3 regions of the Moellerella wisconsensis genome follow, and region 3 is predicted to be linked to each of the others. Evidence: predicted binding sites of a transcription regulator. Region 3 holds the regulator's gene; each other region holds the start of a gene.
The links. The regulator LexA, encoded in region 3, represses DNA repair genes until DNA is damaged. The targets are predictions, from matches to a motif close to TNCTGTATGTACATACAGNA.

Region 1: a site for LexA is predicted at 2,443-2,462, ahead of sulA (SOS-induced cell division inhibitor SulA). Genes of this name have one in related genera too.
Region 2: a site for LexA is predicted at 3,030-3,049, ahead of umuD (translesion error-prone DNA polymerase V autoproteolytic subunit). Genes of this name have one in related genera too.

What each region holds. Positions count from the first base shown of each region.
Region 1 is NZ_CP093242.1:1,179,221-1,184,468, forward strand. It holds gene matP (macrodomain Ter protein MatP) at 1-360, shown strand, start outside; gene ompA (porin OmpA) at 476-1,546, opposite strand; gene sulA (SOS-induced cell division inhibitor SulA) at 1,902-2,423, opposite strand; gene MNY66_RS05190 (TfoX/Sxy family DNA transformation protein) at 2,722-3,279, shown strand; gene yccS (YccS family putative transporter) at 3,396-5,248, opposite strand, start outside.
Region 2 is NZ_CP093243.1:260,831-266,078, forward strand. It holds gene MNY66_RS17445 (AadA family aminoglycoside 3''-O-nucleotidyltransferase) at 172-960, opposite strand; partial or broken gene MNY66_RS17450 (heteromeric transposase endonuclease subunit TnsA) at 1,030-1,356, opposite strand; gene umuC (translesion error-prone DNA polymerase V subunit UmuC) at 1,529-2,602, opposite strand; gene umuD (translesion error-prone DNA polymerase V autoproteolytic subunit) at 2,602-3,018, opposite strand; gene MNY66_RS17465 (hypothetical protein) at 3,242-4,300, opposite strand; one part of gene MNY66_RS17470 (IS1 family transposase) at 4,281-4,729, opposite strand; one part of gene MNY66_RS17470 (IS1 family transposase) at 4,729-4,978, opposite strand.
Region 3 is NZ_CP093242.1:3,221,666-3,226,913, reverse strand. It holds gene plsB (glycerol-3-phosphate 1-O-acyltransferase PlsB) at 1-1,994, opposite strand, end outside; gene MNY66_RS14045 (diacylglycerol kinase) at 2,126-2,503, shown strand; gene lexA (transcriptional repressor LexA) at 2,652-3,269, shown strand; gene zur (zinc uptake transcriptional repressor Zur) at 3,438-3,965, opposite strand; gene MNY66_RS14030 (fimbrial protein) at 5,050-5,248, shown strand, end outside.

The sequences.
Region 1 (5,248 bases), 1.5 Mb from region 3:
CAAGAACAAGCTATCTCTGATTTACTAAAGTTAGAAACTAACCCAGTGGAGGTTTTACACTGGATAGCTAAGCATATGGATCCAAAACTCGATAATCGAATGAAACAGAGTATTCGTGCCCGACGTAAACGACATTTTAATGCAGAGCAACCCCATACTCGTAAAAAGTCGATTGACCTAGATTTTTTAGTTTGGCAACGCTTATCTAATTTGGCGGTTAGGCGCGGTAATACATTGTCAGAAACTATTATTCAATTGATTGAAGATGCTGAGCATAAAGAGAAATATGAGAATAAAATGAGCAGCTTAAAGCATGATCTTCAGGAAATATTGGGTGAATCTAAAAACGATAGAGAGTGATTTCCCTTTTCTTACAACTATTTTTACTACTATTTATGGCCGCCAATAAAAAACCCCATTTTCATGGGGTTTTTTGAGATACTTTCGAAATATACCTAGAACAACTTAATTAATATTAAGCGCCTGGTTGAGTAACAACTTCAGTTGTACCCTGGATTTCGATTTCTACGCGACGGTCTGGAGCCAGACACTCGATCAGAGCTGCACGGCCTTTAACATCGTCACATTTGTTGCCAGTAACTGGATCTTCTTTACCACGGCCTTCTGCAGAGATTGCAGAAACTGGAACGCCTTTAGCTACCAGATAATCTACAACTGACTGAGCACGTTTCTGTGACAGAGGCAGGTTGTAGTTTTGAGAACCGATACGGTCAGTATAACCGATAACAACTACACGGCCTTGAGTTGGGTCGATGTTGCTCAGTTCAGAGAACAGTTCGTTCAGAGCTGATTGACCTTCAGTTTTCAGAGTTGCTTTGTTGAAGTTAAACAGAACGTCTGAACGCAGTGTGAAACGTTTGTTTTCAACAACTGGAGCTGGCTCAACAACTGGAGCTGGAGCTACAACTGGCGCTGCTTCTTGATTGAAGCGGTAAGCCAGACCAACACTCAGCATGCCGTTATCTGGACGAACGCCCAGGTTGTCTTTATCACCCATATGGCTTACCCATTGGTAATCCAGACGAGTTGCCCAGTTTGGAGTGATTGCGTATTCAACACCCAGAGCGTAGACTGGAGAAACACCAGTATCGTTTTCTTTAAAGCGTTCGCCACCTTGGTTAGCTTTAACATCTGTACGCCATACCATACCACCCAGACGTGTATAAACGTCTAAGTCTTCCATTACTGGATAGCTTAATTTGGTAGTCAGAGAAACACCCATAGATTTCAGATCACCGCTGTTATCTGAACCTTTGTATTTCATTTTACCAAACCAGTCGTAGCCCAGTTCGAAACCTAAGTATGGGTTATACTGATAACCAGCATATGCACCCGCACCCAGTTGATCACGGTCAGTTTTACCGCTACCTACTGAATCGAAATCTGAAGGGGTGAATTTAGTGTTTTCGTAATGTGACCAACCTAGTTTACCACCGGTATACCAAGTGTTGTCTTTTGGAGCTGCTTGCGCTGCAGTTGCAAACGCCGCTAGTGCCACTGCTACTGCGATAGCTGTCTTTTTCATTTTTTACGCCTCGTTATCATCCAATTTTGGCATGGCTTCAATGAGCCTTATTATTAGCCATTGGTTTAAAATACTTGCTAAGTTTTACAGTGCATTATGTGAAAAAAAACATCAAAAGTAAATATAATGGCACTACCTTAACAAGCTAAAGTCTACAACGAACTCGAAAAGATACAAGTAGACAGTGCAAAAATAGCGATAAAAAAATAAAATTTGATGGATAAATCATAGAGATAAAAGAGAATGTTGCTTTTGTGATTAGTTGCTTATCTCTTTGATATAAATTGATTTTTAGTATGTATTTTACCCATTTAATACCAAGTGTTAAATTTAGTAAGAAAATTCTTAATCTAGCTTAATGATAACGATTAGGCTGAATTTTTAAGAGATTTAGCTGTCGAGAACAGGGATTAACGATATTATTTATAATCTGAGGCCTCATAATTAGTCCTATTGCCCCCCCTAATAGCGCAGCTTTTTCCAGACGCGCAAAATCGTGATCTTCGAGTTCGGGCAACCAACCTAAAACAATACTGTAATTTCCACTATTTAATGCTTTTTCCATCGCATCGATGGTCGTAATTGAATCAATATGATTCAGTTGCATAATTTTATGTAAAGGGAGCCCAGATTGCGCTAGCCATTTTTTACTTAATTTTTTATTAGGGCTTAACCATAGTAACCAGCGTGACTGGTCACCAAATTGCCGTAATAAAGGAAGTAAAAGATAATCAACAATCGGGTGCTGATCATTATAGACTAATTCACTGATCATGCCTTCCGTCAAGGATGATTTTTGTGTTTGTTGATGAACTAACCCTTTCACATGTGTGTTCAGAGAATATTCAATTGTATCATTCCATGAATAGATGCTCATAATCTACCTCACCATTATGCACTGTATATATGTACAGTAACTGTATATTTATACAATATCAAGATTATTTTTACGAAGTGCTTCGCAAATTTCAATGTTTATAACGGCAATTTGTACAGAACTTTTAGTGAAGTATCACAACGTGATAATTATCTAATTAATTGTAAAAAATAAAAAAATTAAACTTTTAGTAGGGAACTAATCTCATGGATTTAATCTCAAAAAGGAATTTGAGCTAATGATGATACCAGAACAAAAATATCGCTATTTAGCGCGCTTATTTAGTAAATATGGCGAAATGAAAAGAAAAAATCACTTCGGTGGTTATTGTTTGATTATTGATCATGCCATCGTTGGTTTGGTTATTGATGGTGAGTTTTATTTACGGGGGTGCTTATTTGCTCAAAATCACTTTGAAGCTATCGGACTTAAGAAATTAATTTATAAGAAAAAAGGAGTTCTTCTTGAGCTCAGATATTATTGTATACCAGATAAAGTTTGGCAGTATGAAAGTCGATTTTTATTTTATGTTGATCTTACTTATCAAGCTGCTATGGAAGAACAGTTATTAAAACAAAAAGTTGAGGGGCGTATAAAAGATTTACCCAATATGAATATGGCGTCAGAGAGAGCGCTAGGTAAAGTAGGAATTTATCACGTTGCAGAGTTAAAATTGATTGGAGCAAAAGCCTGTTATCTGAAATTAAGGCAATATAATCATTATCGCTTAGGGATTAAATTACTGTTTGAATTAGCGGGTGCGATTGCTGGTTATCATAGTTCAGTTTTACCCCATGATCTGAAGCAAGAGTTGATACGCTGGTATCACACCGTTGATTGTAGCTGTTCAGAATAACATATAATAAGTATAAATTAATTAATCAAAAAAATAACAGGAGCGAGGGAAAATACGCTGGAGTTGCCTATTTTCCCTCTTAATTACACACGGATTTTTTTGTATTAGTGTGTTGATTATGACTGCTGCGATTTAATACTTTGAATTAATGAGCTTATCTCAGGTAATAATTCAAGTAATAGCCGAGTTTGCTCCATAATAAGCAGCGCCTTGTCATTATCATGCACAGAAAAATGATCAATCCGTTGAATTAAGCTTTGAGCCAGATTATCTGATTTTTCTATGACGCTATTATCGCCGGCAAGGGATGACTCTACAAAGCAAACCGTATCATTTAAAATGGATAAGATTTGTGTATTCTCAATTTTCTCTCTATGAGCCCCTAACGCAGATATATAGCTTAGTAAAGTATGATTTAAGCAGAGTAAACGGAAAGCTTGTTCTTGTGTGGTGTGATAAGACTTGGGGTCAGTCGCCATATTGGAGACCACAGAAGCAAATTCAGCATCGCTATTATGTGCATCTCTGCGAGCCACTCGATATTCTAAACGGTTATCTTTGCCTTGATGATATTGGATTAAAATTGCATCTAGATAACGACAGTTATTTTCCATAGTGCGATTAATGACTTGAGGTAGTTGGCGAAATTTCCAATCAGGCCAGATAAAACTCACCGCAAGCCATGCTGTTCCACAGCCAATTAATGTGTCGATAATCCGTGGTAATGCCACTTCAAAGCCTTCACCAAGTAAATTGAAGCTGAATAGGACTAATAAGGTAATAAATAATGTGGCTTGAGCATATTGGCTATTTCGAAACACAAAAAATAGTAGACCAGAAATAACAATAAGGACTAATTGACCTTCAATAGAAGGAACGAAATACAGAATAGGTAAGCCGATCAGTACGCCAGCTAGCGTTCCGATAATCCGCAGGGCTAATCGCCGTTTGGTAGCATTATAATTAGGCTGGCAGACAAATAAGCTGGTCAATAAAATCCAATATCCGCGATTTAAATCAAATAATTGAATAAATGCATAGCCAAAGCACAGCAGTATAGACAATCTAACTGCGTGACGGAATAAGGCTGATTTAGGCGTTAAATGGCGTTTGAAACGCTCGATAATATCTCTAAATCCTGATAGTGATTCATCAGATAATTGAATATTATCTTTATTCTCAAGATCATTAGGTTCTTGTTCTAGGCTCAGCCCCTTTAATTGAATATCGATTCCTTTAAGATTTTTTAGCAAATTATATAATGCATTAATTTCATGACTTGCCGGATGTTGCTGTTTAAGCAACTGTAATGAAGCTTCTAAGTAATTGAATGAATGCTCAAATCTCGGATTATGATTATACTGAGTACGTAGCAAGATTGATTGTGCGACTTGTTGGCAAGCGCGAGCTTGCATGGATAATAAACGCTGAAACCGGAATAAAATATCACTATGGCGGAATGAATGGCTTAAATTTTTATATTGAATATGTGAAGAACTTGCACGTTCATGAATATCTTGCGCCACAAAATAATAGTGTAACGTATGGCGTGTACCTCGTTGTCCTCGGTCTCCTTTTAAGCGACTGAGTAACACTAATTTAGCCTGATTCATCGTATTAACTAACGCGCTATTAGCCATAGTTAAGTCAAAGATAGATTGCTGATGATCTTCTTCGATATCGGGATCAAATAAGTTAGCTTTTGCATCTAAGAACGAAGATAACTGCTGATAGCACTGGGCTAAAATATCTTGTAACGGTCGCACAGGAAACAGTAAATGGCCAATCAATGTCAACAGGTTGTACCAAATAGCCCCTGTAAGTAACAGTACTGGCTGTTGATACCAAGTATCAAAGATAGGCGCACCCAGCATGGTATAAATAGCAATTAATAATGCACCAAAGGCAATAGTGGCATAGCGTTGTCCTAGAGCCCCCAGCATAATAAAACCGCCGGTAGATAGTGCTA
Region 2 (5,248 bases), on a different replicon from region 3:
CATCCGCACAGTCGATGTTAGGTCACCCGCTGTTATAGATCCAAGCAATGGCTCTAAGCTGAACCTCACCAAGACTGCTAAATAGCTTTTGTGGGGGGATTACCGTAGCCAGTCAACATGGACGGCAGCAAACGACCCGAAACGGACATTTATTCGACTAAACAGCTTCAGCTATTGCAGCTTCGTCGTCACGCTAGACCGGATGTAGTTCAGAAGTTCCGCCCGCTCTTGTGGATAGGCTGCCAGATCGACTGTTCCCAGTCCAAGATACCCATCTCTTGCGGCAATAACGATGTGCTTATTCTCGCTGGGCAGACGCTGAAGAGCCCAATCAGCAGCGGCATCCTTAGACGCAATATCTCCGGTCATCGCAGTGTACCAAATACGTACTAAGGCAAGAACTATGTTTCTTTCATCTCCCTCCCAATCTGCCTCTGTAGTCCAGAGCGCCAACGTTTCCAGCAGTGAACGTTGCACATCAATAGCAGGAATCTCATCGAAAAACTCTTGAGCTGCTGGACCATACAAAGCTAGGCTATGCAGCCTCACCTTCGTCAACAAGATAGCTAGGTCGTGGTCCGTCATTGCCGGCTCAAAAATACCTGCATTGATATCGTGACGCAACCATTCACCAAATTGCATTTGCCGTCTCGCCGGATATCGCCACGGCACCACGTCTTTTTGTGCCAATATAGTCACCTCAAGTGCACGGCGCTTAGCATCGGTGCCTGGAAAAGCTGATACCAACAGCAGGTCGGACATCAATGCCACCCTAGTTGATTCGCCTAAAGGAGTACTCACAGTGATCAACAGGTCTATATCACTAAATGGTTTTAAACCGCCATCAACTGCAGAACCAAACAGATGAACCGCCTGAATAGTTTCACCAAGATGGTTTTCTAAAATTGATAGCGTATCGGATAATTGGTCTGCTATCGATTCTGGAAGTTTAGTAGTCATGGTTAATATGGTATCTAGTTTAGTAGTCATGGTTAATATGGTATCTACTTTTATTTCGAATGACTACCCTTGGTCGATAGCCGGAGTAGCAGGATGCTTAATGCCACTATCTATTGCAATCTGCTTGGTGTCACTAGGTAATAAGGGAAAATGCTCACGTATACCCAACACGCCGCTCTCCCATTCAAGACTGAGAAAAACAGCAAGTTCTAAATCAGAGAGCAAATGGTGAACTAGTCCCATTTTATGAGAGTAAATACGGTGGGAACGACCTGCTGAAGAGACTTCTTGTACTGTTAACCATGGAATATAGTCCTTACCATGCCCTTGACCACGCCCCTCTTTAATACAACGGGCAATTTGTACTTCTGAGAATGAAGATTTTGCTTTAGCCATAATAAAAGTCCAGTATGCTTTTTCACAGCATAACTAGACCTCTAAAAGTTCTCAACTATTTTGTCTGTTTCTCAACTTAATTGCTCGTCCACACATGATTTATTTCTATAATTTTCTTCCATGTTTATTGAAAAAAATACTCAAGAGTAGATCTTTATTTTGTAAAGTAGTGTTAATTACTAGAATTGACAGATGGATCAGAAAAATCAGTGAGCATGATGCCAGCTTTGTGATATTTAACTCCCGATTTCCAGATGGTCTTTAACAGACGCACTGCTGCATTGATAATGTCTCTTGTATCAGCACTTGGATATTCTAACCGTTCAGAACGGTGGTTGTAGTATTGAGGTCCGCTGGCGTAATGGCTGGTTTGGATAAAAACAGAAACAAAGGAACAGACTCGTTTTTCAGCTCGAAGTTTCTCTGCTGCTCTCTCTGAATACTCGCAGATAGCCTGATGCATATGCTCATAGAGCTCAATTTTTTTTCCAAATGAACGTGAACAAATGATTTGCTCTTTAGTTTTTGCTACTTCTTCAAGCTCGATGCAAGATTCACCGTTCAGCTCTCTCACAGTGCGTTCTACAACCACACCGAATGTTTTACGGATCATGGTTGTTTCAGCCCTAGCCAAATCAAGCGCTGTAACTATCCCCATAGCATTTAGCCGGTTACTTATTTTTCTACCCACACCCCATACTTCATTAACAGGCACAAGGGACATGAGCCGTTTCTGGCGTGAAGTAGCACTCAAATCGACTACACCGCCTGTTTTGGTCCATGTTTTAGCAGCATGGTTTGCCAGTTTAGCCAGTGTTTTAGTTTGAGCAAAACCAACACCGACCGGTACATGAGCTATCTGCAAAATTCGTTGTTGTATCTTGCGACCGTAATCTTCTAATGGAAAGTATCTAGACATGCCGGTCATATCTAGATACTGCTCGTCGATACTATACGTTTCTACTCTTGGGGCAAAATCAGATAGTGTGTCCATGACTCGGTTGCTGATGTCAGCATAAAGGGCGTAGTTACTACTAAACACCTGAATATCATGCTTTTTAATCAGAGACTGAATCTCAAAGTATAGAGCCCCCATTTTGATCCCAAGCAACTTCACTTCCTTTGAACGTGCAATAACACAACCATCGTTGTTTGATAAAACAATAACTGGCTTATTGGCAATATCAGGGCGAAAAATGCGCTCACAACTGGCGTAGAAACTGTTTACATCAACTAAGGCAAACATTATCTCGCCTTGTGAATAATGTAGGTCACAGTGCCGAATATACTTAATTCTTCACCATCACTGATGTATATCGGTGAGTAGCTGCTGTTCATGGGTATAAGAGCAGTAACAGGGCTGGTTTGTAGCCGTTTTATCGTAAACTCTCCATCGAGTGAAGCAATAACGATATCTCCGTGTTTTGCATCAATCGAACTATCTACTATGACGATATCTCCATCTAGAATTTGTGCATCCATCATAGAAGTACCAGATACTCGTAAAAAGTATGTGCCTGAAGGGTGCTTGATTAGCAAAGAGTTTAAATCAATGCGGTCCTCTAAGTAGTCACTCGCCGGTGACGGGAAACCGGCTTGTACTTGATCAGCGAATAAAGGAAGCGGAAGTGTTTTCTCAACGTTGCATAAGGTTAATTTCATGAAAGCCTCAATACTGTACGGATATACAGCATTGTATGCAACAGAGTTAGGAAATTGCAAGCTAAGGATTATGTTGTTTGTCTACGCCATACCCGATGAAATTTCCTAAACACCCCTCATATTGCTCATTGTTCATAATACTTTATTTATCGAAAACAGAGGTTTAACGTAAAAAATATATTTTTTTGAGCGGCAAACCTCTCATTGGATGAATCTATATCTGTTATTCTTTTACTTGATGTAAGCAATATGAGTTTTCTAATGCCAGCATATTCGGTTTAAAAGAGAGCTTATTGGTTTCAGGGTCCAATAGGTTATATAATGTTGATGCATGACTATAAGCGTAAATTACATGTTGGTTCAGTAATTCAATTATATATCCGCTTGGTTTATCCCAATTTTTCATTATTATATCAGTGATATATGCGTGACCTTTATCCTCTATGCTAAGATGTTTTGTTTGTCCATTGAAAAATAGCTCCATATTATTAACCGCTTTAACATAATCAACAGCAAAGGCTGAGAAATTTGAGTAGTTCAATATTTGCCTATTCATTTCATCACTAAAAATTACTGTGTTGTGACTAAGTTGGTGTTTTTCGGCACCTATTTTCAGTGTGTTTTTACTGGAAATCCCTATTGCAAAAGTTGCATAATCACCTTTTCCTTTTGACCAGTAGCTATTTCTAAACAATTGTTGTCCATTTTTACCTTCTATTTCACCTAAAAAACCATAGGTATGATTTTTTCCATCAGAAACAATAAGTAGCAAGTCAGAATATGGAAAATTTTCAAAAGCTGTATGAATAGGAAAGGTAAACGCCTGATAATTTGTTTTTGAGCAAGCTAGAAGATTAGGATTTTTAGGTGTTATGACCTTTATATCAAATGAATTTTTTAATTGTAATTTATGGTGAATACTATCCTTACCCATTTTATATATATTAAGATACTTGTATTCAAAATCAGTTATGCCATACAGAGATAAAAGTCTGGTAACTAAAATATCTCGTGTAATATCTCCATATTCTGACCGCAACAAATCCATCATTAAATATTCAAATGCATGATTCCTTAAATGATCACTAATCCCTGCCAAGTAGTTTGACGGTGTAGAGAGATTCCCTCTGTGAGACTGAGGGGACTGTTCTCCAAGTGGGTGTTGCATATTGGTTTGATAAGATAGAGCTTTAAAAATAGCCGCATAGAACATAGCCCAATAGGAGGTAGTATTATTGGTCGTGTATTCAATATAGAGATCATCATAATAGATAGTGTTCACGTTCAATGAATGTCCCGATAATTTTGTCATGCATTTCAGGTGACTTCGAGTAACCTAACGTCTTACGGTTAAGGCGCTTCAAGCGGTTTCTCAGATTCAAATTCTCTCTTTCTATTCGTTGCGTATAAAACTTACTTGCTACATGTTTCTGCTTGGGCAATATCTCATAAGCACTGAACTTATCCGTGCACCAAAAAGCGACATTAAACCTAGACAGTAAAGCCAGTAACTGGCGAAGAGTCCTTTTGTTTCGACGACCAAACGTATGAGCAATAATCCGTTTTAGGCGGGGCTCCCACGCATACCAAAGCCAGCGTTGTTGCTTCTTATTAGTCACAAAAGACCACTGTTCATCGACCTCGCAAAGGAGTTCAATGTGCAGATTATCAAGAGGTAAAGAGGTTACCTGTCTAGGCGAGAGTTTTTTAAAGTACGAACAACCGCATTAATGCTGATATGAAGGGCCCTAGCAGTATCACGAATACCGGCATTATTCATAGTGAGGTCGATAATTTTATCTTTAGTTCCGGGTTGGCAAGCACGATATTTATAATCGAGTTGGAAGCTTCGGCAGCAATCTTGGCAACGATAACGTTGATGACCAGTGCTACCTAATCCATGTTTTTTCACTGGGGGCGTTTGTTGACAAAATGGGCACCTTACATCGACTTTAGCCATGAATATTCTCCGATAAATTACCCTATATTACAGGTTAATCACCGGATTGAATACATGACCGGAGTTTTTAAGGATTATTTAGGGAAGAGTGACAAAATAGATGGGAACTGGGTGTAGCGTCGTAAGCTAATACGAAAATTAAAAATGACAAAATAGTTTGGAACTAGATTTCACTTATCTGGTTAACTAATCTAGCTAACCTGCCGCTCAGCTTAGTACGATCCTATATCCAACTGATCATAATCCTTTCATCAGTATCCCAAATTAAAT
Region 3 (5,248 bases):
GACAGTGACTGTTTATCATAACGCATAAACAATTCAGCTTTCAGGAATGGATAAATTAACTCAACCTGATAATGAATATCTTCGCGTCCGATCCGCCCATGATGCAGAATAATACAGGCTATCAACGATGGTAAAACCAAGAGATGATGAATATTATTACGATAATAAGTCATCAGAACAGCATTTTCTCGCGGCAGAATAATCAGATCGCCCATGCTGTCTTTTTCGACTTCGAACTTATCCATCTGTAATGCGTGATTTAGCAGTTCATCCGCGGTTTTATTTGGCGTAGTAGCATCTGCGGTATACGGCACGTTACGCAGTAATTGCAGATAACAATCCACCTGTTCCACCAGTTGCTCACGGGTTAATGCGCGTTGTCGTGATGCCAATAATGCGGTTGAACATAAGTTGATCGCATTAGCTGCGGCTGCATTATTGATATTTACCATAATGCTTTCGGCTAAATCACTGACCGCTGGGTTTAACCAACTTGGACGTTGTGGCTCGATAGGATCGATAGATTCACGCCAGTTTGGAACCCGCTGATTTAAATAGTGACTTAAGGAAATAGGCTGACCAAAGTTAACATATCCTTGGCCTAGTTTACGCAGTTTACGCAAACCACGGATCATAGAGAAAAAGCCTTCTTTCTCTTTCTCAGCGCCTTTAAGCTCCTTCGCATAGGTCGCAACTTCCATCACATGCTCATAGCCGATATAAATAGGCACGATAGTGATAGGGCGAGAATCGCCGCGTAACATGGCCTGTAATGTCATCGACAAGGTGCCGGTTTTCGGCTGCAATAATCGACCGGTACGAGAACGGCCGCCTTCAACAAAGTATTCAATCGAATAGCCGCGAGCAAACAGTTCGCTTAGATATTCACGGAAAACAGTCGAATAAAGCTTATTGCCTTTAAAGGTACGGCGAATAAAAAAGGCGCCTAAACGTCTAAAAATAGGGCCTGCCGGCCAAAAGTTCAGATTAATCCCCGCGGCGATATGCGGTGGCACAAGCCCTTGATGATAAAGCACATAAGATAATAAAAGGTAATCCATATGGCTACGATGCGAAGGAACATAAACAATTTCATGTCCATCTTGTGCCAATTGCCTAACGCGCTCAGCGTGCTGAACATTAATACCTTGATATAAACGGTTCCATGTCCAACTTAATACCCTATCTGACAGACGAATAGCTTCATAAGAGAAGTTAGCGGCTATTTCTTCCATCATATTTACAGCATTTTGTTGCGCTTTTTTAAGCGGAATTTTCTTGCTGCGAGATTCATCCTCAACGGCTTTTTCAATCGCTTTTGACGTTAGCAATTTATTGAATAAATCTTGGCGTACCGGCAGTTTTGGCCCAACGGCAGCTAACCGTTGACGAGAATAGTGAATACGGGCGACGCGTGCCAATTTATTGGCAATAATCGAATCGGTGCCGTGTTCTTCAGCCATAACGCGCATTGATACTGGCGGGGAGAAGCGTACAAAGCTATCTCGACCTAGCCACAGAGCGGCAAAAAATTTCTGCACTCCATTAAGTAAGCGTAATTGCGGGGCTGAGTTATGTCCTTCTCGACCTGGCGAGCGACCAAACATTACCGAAGCCGGCAGCATTTGAATATCCAGATTTGGATTATTACGATGCAAATCAAGATACGCATGAAAGGTTTTGACCGAGTCTTTGCGAGGATCTGGGGAATAATAGCGGAACACCCGCGGGCCATCATCAATAAAGACATAAGCCGGTAATTTAGTGCCATTAATATCGACAGAATTTAACGGATCCGGTAATCCAATAGCCAGACATTGTTGTCTTAACGTCAATAAGTCAGCTTTTGAATGATACGGCAACACATACAGCGTCGGGCTCGTGGTATTGAGTCCTAATTCTGTAATGGGATCAGTCGGAATAAGTTTACTTTTTACCAAAAACTTTAATGGTAAATTCAACATGTTATAATATAGTTTACGCCAAAGTGACATAAATTGTTATAGCCTCTTGTTAGCAATACTGCGCAAGCATACCAGAAATCAACCCGTAGATCTGTTGAACCGAGACAACTTTTTATCACTTAATAGATTTTATTTTCCTTTATTAAAGAGAGCATTTATTGATGGCAAACCAAACAAAAGGGTTAACAAGGGTTATAAAAGCAGCAGGATACTCGATGAAAGGGTTGAAAGCGGCTTGGATTAATGAGGCGGCTTTTCGCCAAGAATCAGTTGCGGCAATTTTAGCCATTATTTTAGCTTTTTACCTCGATATAAATTATCTCGAAAGAATTTTATTGATTAGCGCCGTAGTTTTGGTGGCAATTATTGAGTTGATTAATAGTGCTATAGAAGCCGTTGTTGACCGTGTTGGCAGTGAATACCATCAATTATCCGGGAGAGCCAAAGATATTGGTTCAGCCGCCGTATTTGTGTCGATTGGCTTGGCATTATTTATTTGGGCAATGATTCTGTGGCAGCGTTATGGCATGAGTTATTAAATCAATAATAATTATTACTGACGCTTATTGTTCATTTATTATATCAATAATGCATAGGAATCCAGAGATTTCACGTATTTAACGGTTTCCAATCGCCATTTACCTGTATATACTCACAGTCAGACTGTATAAACAAACAGGGGGCGAGATGAAAGCATTAACTGCAAGGCAACAGCAGGTTTACCAGCTGGTGCGTGATCACATTTCGCAAACGGGTATGCCACCAACGCGTGCTGAAATAGCGACAAGTTTAGGATTCCGATCGCCGAATGCGGCAGAAGAACACCTTAAGGCATTAGCACGAAAAGGGGTGATAGAAATCGTTTCTGGCGCCTCCCGTGGTATTCGTTTGCTGCTAGAAGAACCAACAGAAACGCCAGGACTACCGCTGATTGGCCGCGTGGCTGCGGGCGAACCATTATTGGCAGAGCAACATATTGAGAGCCATTATCAGGTCGATCCAGTATTGTTTAAGCCACACGCGGATTTTTTACTGCGGGTTAGTGGTATGTCGATGAAAGATATAGGGATTATGGATGGCGATCTGCTAGCTGTGCATAAAACTCAGGATGTTCATAACGGGCAGGTTATTGTTGCGCGTATTGAAGATGAAGTCACTGTAAAACGTTTTAAACAAGTCGGTAATAAAGTTGAACTAATAGCTGAAAATCCTGATTTTGAGCCTATTGTTGTCGATCTGCGTGAGCAGAGCTTTACTATCGAAGGATTAGCTGTCGGTGTTATTCGTAACGCAGATTGGTATTAGTTTTTGATAGCAAAAATAACCTAATTAACCGCGATAAATGCATTGTAGTTATTGATGTATAGTTATTGATGTATAGTTATTGAGGCATAGTTAAGGTTATCACATAAATTATGTTCCGAGGCAGATGCGCTATTTTCCTCAGTGAAAATAAACCATCTGCCAACTATCTTAGATTTTCTTCTTTATATTGGTCTGACGTTGTTGATGGCTATGATCATGCCCACAATGTTCCGGATGAGCACAATTTTCTTTTTCGTAGCACTGATGACATAAACCATGATTTTCAACCACCGTATGGCGGATATGAAAATTAGCGTTTTCTGCAAGGTTAACAATCGCCGCTTCAATGACTGAACAATCACTCTCGGTGACACTGCCACAACCATCACAAATTAACATGACGGAAATATGGCTAGGATTATCCAGATGGTGACAAATAACAAAACTATTTGTTGATTCTATTTTATGGATAAATCCTTGTTCTAGTAGAAACTCCAGCCCTCTATAAACCGTCGGTGGCTTAGCCTGCGGCTCTATTTCACGCAATAAATCCAGAAGATCATAAGCACTAATCGCGCCCGGTTGTTCTGCAATGAGGCGCAATACAGTTGCACGTTGTGGCGTTAGTCTGACGCCTCTTGATTGGCAAATAGTCTCTGCCATGACGAGTAATTTATTGCCGACGATATCTTTCATTACGTGGGTATCCGGAAACAGAAGTCTGCCGATATGCTATCACAGATCTCAGCCAAAACAGATAGCTGACAGATAGCTAAAGAGGGGGAGTTGTAGGTAATGAAAATGAGAATAAAAACAAATAACATATAACAAAAAGAAAACAAAAATTATTAATAGAGATACCACAAGATAACAATAAAGTTGTATTTGAATTATATTTAACATTATTAACAGTAATTTAAATTCAAACTATCGACAAAATAACATTAAAGGTATTTTATTAATAACTCATTAATTTAAATTACGTTAAGTATTAATTTATTGTTTAATGATAGCACGACGGGGGAGTAATTATACGTACTTTTTAAATTTTTATAACTTATATATATTAATGAATAAAAAAAATTATTCGAATAAGACTTTTCTTAGCTGATTTTTATAACTTACTTTTTAAGTTTGTTTAATATGATATGAGTTATATATAAATAAAGATAAATATTGAATTATCGAATTTTTAATCTAAATAATCTCATTTATTCAGTTCATGATTTTGATTGCTGTTATATTAAACAAAATAAAAAAATCACATTAAATTTAATCAATGAATAGCATTGATATTGCCTGAGCTAAATTAAGCCAATAAACCACTGCCGTTCGGCAATATTTAGGTTTTAAACCTGTATTTTTACCTTAAGTATATTTGTACATTATTGACTATCAGTAAATGTACTTTTTTGACAAATAATTCTAAAACTATATTATTAATGCCAAGTGAAAATAAGTGTTTCTAAATATTTCATTATTTTGATGTAATCATTAAAAATGATTTTCAGCATTATAAATTGAAATTCATAAACATATCTTCACTGACTAAATGAGTATTTACTAAAAAGTAAAAATTTTAATTGAGATTAGGTAAAAGAAAGATAAGAGGCAGCATTGCTTTTTATAGATGAATTATTTCGATTCTAGAGAAATTCTATTATACCAAAAAAAGTAAATTAATAGATTTCATAAGGATATTCAGCTTCAAATACTGAGATAAGGATGACTAGATTAGAATTAATACAATATTTTATGAGAGAGTAGAAGGAATTATATGATGAAAGCAAAAGCATTAGTATTTGGTTTATCAGCCATGATTTTATCTGGCATAGCATTAGCTGAAGATGAGGGTGCCGTTGATCGCCCTCTAGCGCCTGGTGCAACATATGGCACAGTAAAATTTCAAGGGTCAATTAATGATGTACCATGTTCAATTGACGAAGCAAATAAAAACCAAGTCGTTAAATTCGGTGATA